One region of the Micromonospora sp. NPDC007208 genome, then DNA from elsewhere that is predicted to be linked to it. Evidence: riboswitches for the same ligand, from Rfam matches in the RefSeq annotation. Region 1 holds a riboswitch; the other holds the start of a gene.
The links. Region 1 has a riboswitch for cobalamin ahead of ACFYL6_RS11740 (ribonucleoside-diphosphate reductase subunit alpha). Riboswitches for the same ligand answer to the same signal wherever they lie in the genome.
Positions count from the first base shown of each region.

Region 1 (3,407 bases):
CACGGCGACGATCTCGTTGATGCTGGCCAACCTGCCGGTGTCCAGTTGGCAGAAGTCGATGGCCTCGGCCTGGAACAGCTGCTTGAACATCACCCGGTTGTGGCAGTGCTCGCCGGTGGCGACGCCGATCGGAGCGACGGCACGCCGGATGGCCGCGTGGCCCAGGATGTCGTCGGGGCTGGTCGGCTCCTCGATCCACAGTGGCGTGAACCGGGCGAGGGCGGTGACCCACTCGATGGCCTGACCGACGTCCCACACCTGGTTGGCGTCGATCATCAGGTTGCGGTCCGGTCCGAGGATCTCCCGCGCGATCGCGCAGCGGCGGATGTCGTCGTCGAGGTTGGCGCCCACCTTGAGCTTCACGTAGCCGTAGCCGGTGTCCACCGCCTCCTGGCACAGCCGGCGCAGCTTGTCGTCGCCGTACCCGAGCCAACCCGCCGAGGTGGTGTAGGCGGGGTAGCCGGTCCGGTCGAGCTCGGCGAGGCGGGCGGCCTTCGTGCCCTCCTTGGCCCGCAGGATGGCCAGCGCCTCGTCCCGGGTCAGCGCGTCGGACAGGTAGCGCAGGTCCGCGATGTCGACGAGTTGCTCGGGGGACATGTCGACGAGCAGCCGCCACAGTGGCTTGTCGGCGACCCGGGCGACCAGGTCCCACGACGCGTTCAGCACGGCCGCCAGCGACAGGTGGACGACGCCCTTCTCCGGACCGAGCCAACGCAGCTGCGAGTCGGAGGTGAGGAGGCGGTAGACCGCGCCCATGTCCGCTGCCATCGTCGCCACGTCCAGACCCACGAGGCGCTGCGCCTGGTGGACCGCCGCCGCTGCGACGATGTCGTTGCCTCGACCGATGGTGAAGGTCAGGCCGTGCCCCGTGAGCGGGGCGCCCACGCCGTCGACGCCATCGGTGTGCAGGATGACGTAGGCCGCCGAGTAGTCGCCGTCCTTGTTCATGGCGTCTGACCCGTCAGCGGTCAGGGAGGTGGGGAAGCGGACGTCTTCGACGGTGACGGCAGTGATCTGCGGCATGCGCTCCTCGCCCGGCTAGGCTAAAGATCAGATGATCACTGGGAGTATACGGAGAGTTGTCTCGGCACGTCAACGATGTCGATCACTGTTAGGCCGTAGACATATGATGTTTGCCGGGTGGCGTCGACAGGCGTTTTCGCTGTGGTGCCGACTGCCCGGTGCGCGCGACGAGGTTTCCGACATTCTCCGTCTCCGTTGCCCGGCGACGGTCGGGCTGGCGCGGTCGGCCGCGTGGGTGACGGTGGTCACCGCCCGCCGCCGACACGCCCGAGACCGACATGTGGGGTGTGACAACGGCTGCGTCCCTATATATGGTGTCGAGCGCAGCTGGTTCGGCCGTCCATCCGGGGCGGTCGAGGCAACAGGGAACCCGGTGGAATTCCGGGACTGTCCCGCAGCGGTGAGTGGGAACGACCGCCGTCATCAGCACTGGGCCACCCCTCGGCCTGGGAAGCGACGGCCAGTAGGAGACCGGCTACCCCGGTCGTGCCCGCGAGTCCGAAGACCTGCCAGCGCGCCGCGTACCCGCACCCGGGTGGGCGGCGGTCCGAGGCCGCGTGGGACGGCTGACGCCACCTGACCCACGCCGGGCTGGCGTGGCGTCCGTCGGTGTCTGTCTCCTCGCGTCCGGGCCACCAGGTCTCGAACTCCGAGGAGCGAGTGGTGACAGTCACCGAGGTAGTCCCGGCCAGCGGCGACGCGACAGTGCGGCGCACGCCGATGCAGGTCCGCAAGCGCGACGGCGGCACCGAACCCGTGGACGTGAACAAGATCGTCCGGGCGGTCGAGCGGTGGGCCGACGACCTGACCGACGTCGACCCGATGCGGGTGGCCACCCGCACCATCAGCGGCCTCTACGACGGCGCGAGCACCGCCGAACTGGACCGGCTGTCCATCCAGACCGCCGCCGAGATGATCGGTGAGGAGCCGCAGTACTCGCGTCTCGCCGCGCGGCTGCTGGCCGGCTACGTCGACAAGGAGGTGCGTCGGCAGGGCATCACCTCGTTCAGCGCGGCGATCCGGGTCGGCCACGCCGAGGGCCTGATCGGTGCCGACACCGCCGCGTTCGTCGCCGCACACGCCACGACGCTCGACCAGGCCGTCGACGTGGCCGGCGACCGCCGGTTCGAGTACTTCGGCCTGCGCACGGTGTACGACCGCTACCTGCTGCGCCACCCCACCAGCCGACTGGTGCTGGAGACCCCGCAGTACTGGCTGCTGCGGGTGGCCTGCGGCCTGTCCCGGACGGCGGACGAGGCGGTCGGCTTCTACCGGCTGATGTCCAGCCTGGCCTACCTGCCCAGCTCACCGACCCTGTTCAACTCCGGGACCCGGCACACCCAGATGTCCTCCTGCTATCTCGTCGACTCCCCGCTCGACGAGTTGGACTCGATCTACCAGCGGTACGCCCAGGTCGCCAACCTGTCCAAGTTCGCCGGTGGCATCGGCATCGCGTACTCCCGGGTCCGCTCCCGGGGCGCGCTGATCCGGGGCACGAACGGGCAGTCGAACGGGATCGTGCCGTGGCTGCGCACGCTGGACGCGAGCGTCGCCGCGGTCAACCAGGGCGGCCGGCGCAAGGGCGCGGCCTGCGTCTACCTGGAGCCGTGGCACCCGGACATCGAGGAGTTCCTGCAACTGCGGGACAACACCGGCGAGGACGCCCGGCGCACCCACAACCTCAACCTGGCCAACTGGATCCCGGACGAGTTCATGCGCCGGGTCGAGGCCGACGAGCCGTGGTCGCTGTTCGACCCGCACGAGGTGCCCGAGCTGCCCGACCTGTGGGGGGAGCGGTTCGACGCCGCGTACCGGGAGGCCGAGGCGCAGGGTCGCTACGTGCGGCAGGTCCCGGCCCGGGAGCTGTACGGCAAGATGATGCGCACCCTCGCCCAGACCGGCAACGGGTGGATGACCTTCAAGGACGCCGCCAACCGCCTCTGCAACCAGACCGCCGAGCCGGGCAACGTGGTGCACCTGTCCAACCTCTGCACCGAGATCGTCGAGGTGTCCAGCGACGCCGAGACCGCCGTGTGCAACCTCGGCTCGGTGAACCTCGCCGCCCACCTCACCGACGGCGGCATCGACTGGGAGCGGCTGCGCGCCACGGTGCGGACGGCTGTGACCTTCCTCGACCGGGTCATCGACATCAACTACTACCCGACCGCGCAGGCGGCGGCGAGCAACCCCCGCTGGCGGCCGGTCGGGCTCGGGCTGATGGGCCTCCAGGACGTCTTCTTCGCGCTGCGGCTGCCGTTCGACTCGCCGGCCGCCCGGGAGCTGTCCACCCGGATCAGCGAGGAGCTGTACCTGACCGCGCTGGAGACCTCCGCCGACCTGGCGCGCGACTTCGGCGCCCATCCGGCGTACCCGCAGACCCGGGC
Region 1 covers NZ_JBIAFG010000004.1:526,271-529,677, reverse strand. The annotation lists gene ACFYL6_RS11745 (enolase C-terminal domain-like protein) at 1-1,023, opposite strand, end outside; cobalamin riboswitch at 1,335-1,552, shown strand; gene ACFYL6_RS11740 (ribonucleoside-diphosphate reductase subunit alpha) at 1,744-3,407, shown strand, end outside.

Region 2 (3,407 bases), on a different contig from region 1:
GTCGAGCAGTTGCTCCAGTTTGGCCAGGTCGCCGTAGGTCTCGGCGCGGGCCATCGGCGGGACGAGGTGGTCGACGACCACGGCGTGCGCCCGCCGCTTGGCCTGGGTGCCCTCGCCGGGGTCGTTGACGATGAACGGGTACACCAGCGGCAGGTCGCCGAGGACGGCGTCGGGCGCGCAGTCGGCGGCCAGGCCGAGGCCCTTGCCGGGCAGCCACTCCAGGGTGCCGTGCTTGCCCAGGTGCACCACGGCGTCCGCGCCGAAGCCGCCGTCCGCGACGGGCGCGGTCAACCAGCGGTACGCGGCCAGGTAGTGGTGGCTGGGCGGCAGGTCCGGGTCGTGGTAGATGGCGATCGGGTTCTCCCCGAAACCGCGGGGCGGCTGGATCAGCAGCACCACGTTGCCGAAGCGCAGCCCGGCGAGCACGATGTCGCCGCCCTCGGTGTACAGCTCGCCCGGCGGCTCACCCCAGTGCTCCCGCATCCGCTCGCGCAGCTCGGCGGGGACCTGGTCGAACCAGCGCCGGTACGTCTGCCCCGGTATCCGGGCCTCGGCGGCGGCCAACTGCTCCGGGGTGAGCCACTCCACGTCGTGGCCACCGGCCGCGATCAGCGCGTGGATCAGCGCGTCGCCGTCGTCGGGCGGTGGCGCGTCACCCAGGTCGTAGCCGGCCTCGGCCAGCGCGGCGAACAGCCGGACCGCCGAGGCCGGGGTGTCCAACCCGACGGCGTTACCGACCCGGGAGTGCTTGGTGGGGTACGAGCTGAGCACCACGGCGACCCGCTTGTCGGCGTGCGGCACGTACCGCAGCCGGGCGTGACGCACGGCGATCCCGGCGACCCGGGCGGCCCGCTCGGCGTCGGCGGCGTAGACCGAGAGCCCGTCGGCGTCGATCTGCTTGAACGAGAACGGCACGGTGACGATCCGGCCGTCGAACTCGGGGATGGCGACCTGCATGGCGGCGTCCAACGGGGACAGTCCGGCGTCGCTGTCGGCCCACTGCGCGCGGGTGCTGGTGAGGCAGAGCGCCTGGATGACCGGCACGTCCAGGGCGGCCAGGGCGCCGACGTCCCAGGCGTCCTCGTCGCCGCCACCGGAGGCGTCCGCGGCGACCGCACCGCCGGCGGCGAGCACCGTGACGAGCAGCGCGTCACAGCGGGCGAAGAGCCCGAGTGGGCCGGCGCCCGCGGTCAGCCCCCGCAGCGAGCCGCAGAAGATCGGCAGCGGGTTGCCTCCGGCGTTGCGGACCGCGTCCGCGAGCACGTCGACGAAGCCGGTGTTGCCGGCGAGGGCGTGCGCCCGGTAGAAGACGATTCCCACGGTGGGCCGGTCCGGGTCGGCGGGGTGTTCGCCGTGCACGCCGTACGCCGGGGTGGGCGCTGGCGGGGCGAACCCCTCACCGGTGAGCAGCACCGTGTCGGAGAGGAACCTGGCCAACTGCCCCAGGTTGTCCGGGCCGCCCTCGACCAGGTACGCCAGCGCCTGGGTGACGACCCCGGACGGCACGGTGGAGATGGCCATCAGCTCCGCGTCGGGCAGTGCCTCGCCGCCGAGGACGACCGTCGGCACGCCGGTGCCGAGCACCGCGGCGAGGCCGTCCGGCCACGCCTGCCGACCGCCGAGCAGGCGTACGACGACGAGGGCGACCCCGTCGAGCAGGGCGGGCACCTCCTCGACGGTGACTCGGGCGGGGTTGGCCAACCGGTAGTCGGCACCGCTGGCGCGGGCGGCCAGCAGGTCGGTGTCGGCGGTGGACAGCAGCAGGATGCGCACGGTTGGCTCCGGAAAGTGACGTCCTGGGCCCCAACGGGGGCGACCGGGACGATGCGGGTGGGTACGGCGTCAGCCGGTACGACGGCCCGGGTGAACGACGCACCGACGCGGGCGTCGGGGCCGGTCAGCGGCGGGCGCTCGGCTCAGCGGTACCGGAAGCCAGCGACCTGGCGCACGCCCCCGCGGCCGGCCCGAGGCGCGCGGGCGCGGCCGGTTCCGGGCGCACTGCGGCGCCCTGCGCACAGGTTATGACGATGCTCGTCGATGAATGAGACGCCGTGCGTCATCGGGTCCTCCTCGGGTGTCCACGCCCTGGGGTACGTCCCGACGGCCGAAGTATCCTGGCTTCCGGATCGACGCTCTCCCCCGGCCTTCCAACCGCAGACACACGGCCGTGACTCACGAGGGGGGATCGCTCCCCGGTGACAGTGGCGGGACCGCGTCGGAATTGCACCGACTTCCTTCACTGCCGTCAGGCCGCGAATGCTGCCACACCGCCGCGCCGCCGGTCAACGCGGACCCCGACGTCGCCCGCCCACGCTCACCACATTGACCTGCGGAAATATCGCCGTACGGGTTGCCTCTCGCCGACGGCGGGCTGTTGATCTGGCTGGTCGGTGGCGACGTGCTCCCATGGCGGGGCAGTGTGTGGGCAACGTCCTTTGGAGCTGATGTCGTAGACGATTCAGCCCCGGGGGCATCGTCGACGACGCGGTCAGCCGTGGGTTACTCGTGCTCGGAGCGGTGCGGCCGACGGGTCAACGACAGCCAGCCGAGAAAGCGCGCGTGCAGCACGGCGAGGTCGGGGCGACCGCCGAGGCTGTACAAGTCGTGGATGGCCTCGTTCAGACAGGACGTCAGGTAGAGGGCCAGCGCCAGCGAGTGGCCGTAGAACTCGGCGACGAGGTCGAGTTGCGCGCGGGAGCACGGCCACGCGGCGGCGCAGTTGCGGCACAACCAGGCGGGACGCATGGGTAGGTGGGGACGGGACCGGAAACTCACACCACGAGCCTGCTCACCGCAACCGCCGCCATCCATCACAGCGCGTGATTCCTTGGCGGATAACTTTCTTCCGTCCTCCGGATGTCCTCCGGTGCTGCGATCCGACCACTGGATAGGCTGGCCATCACCCTCGGCGGGAAGGGAGCCATTCGTGAGCGTCCGGACAACCGCTGCGCTCACCATCCCCGACCTGTTGTGGCGCAGCACCGACATGCTCGATGCCCTGGCCGCCCGCGACGTCGCTCAGATATTTCGCCTTGTCCAGCGAGCCACCCACGCCAGCCAAACCACCCTCGGTGTCGCCACGGGTCTCAGCCAGGCTCAGGTCAGCGAGATCACCAGCGGTGCCCGCCGGGTCAGCAGCATCGACGTTCTCACCCGCATCTGCACCGGTCTGTCGATGCCGCGCCATGCACGGATGACGCTCCTGCTCGGGGAACTCGACCAGATGCCGGCCGAACGGGACGTCAGTGGCCCGCCGGCCGCGAAGACTGCGCAGAACCAGTGCGCCGATGTCACCGCGATCTATTCCAGCCGGTCAGATTTCGTGGCGGAACTGCCTCCGCACGTCCTCTTCGGCCGTGCCACGGACATCCGGGCGTCCGGCCTGTCGCTCAACCTCATTTGCCAGC
Region 2 covers NZ_JBIAFG010000001.1:588,707-592,113, reverse strand. The annotation lists gene cobN (cobaltochelatase subunit CobN) at 1-1,773, opposite strand, end outside; cobalamin riboswitch at 2,108-2,237, opposite strand; gene ACFYL6_RS02495 (hypothetical protein) at 2,500-2,775, opposite strand; gene ACFYL6_RS02490 (DUF5919 domain-containing protein) at 2,987-3,407, shown strand, end outside.
Region 2: linked by a shared signal. The riboswitch ahead of cobN (cobaltochelatase subunit CobN) and the one ahead of ACFYL6_RS11740 (ribonucleoside-diphosphate reductase subunit alpha) in region 1 are both predicted to bind cobalamin.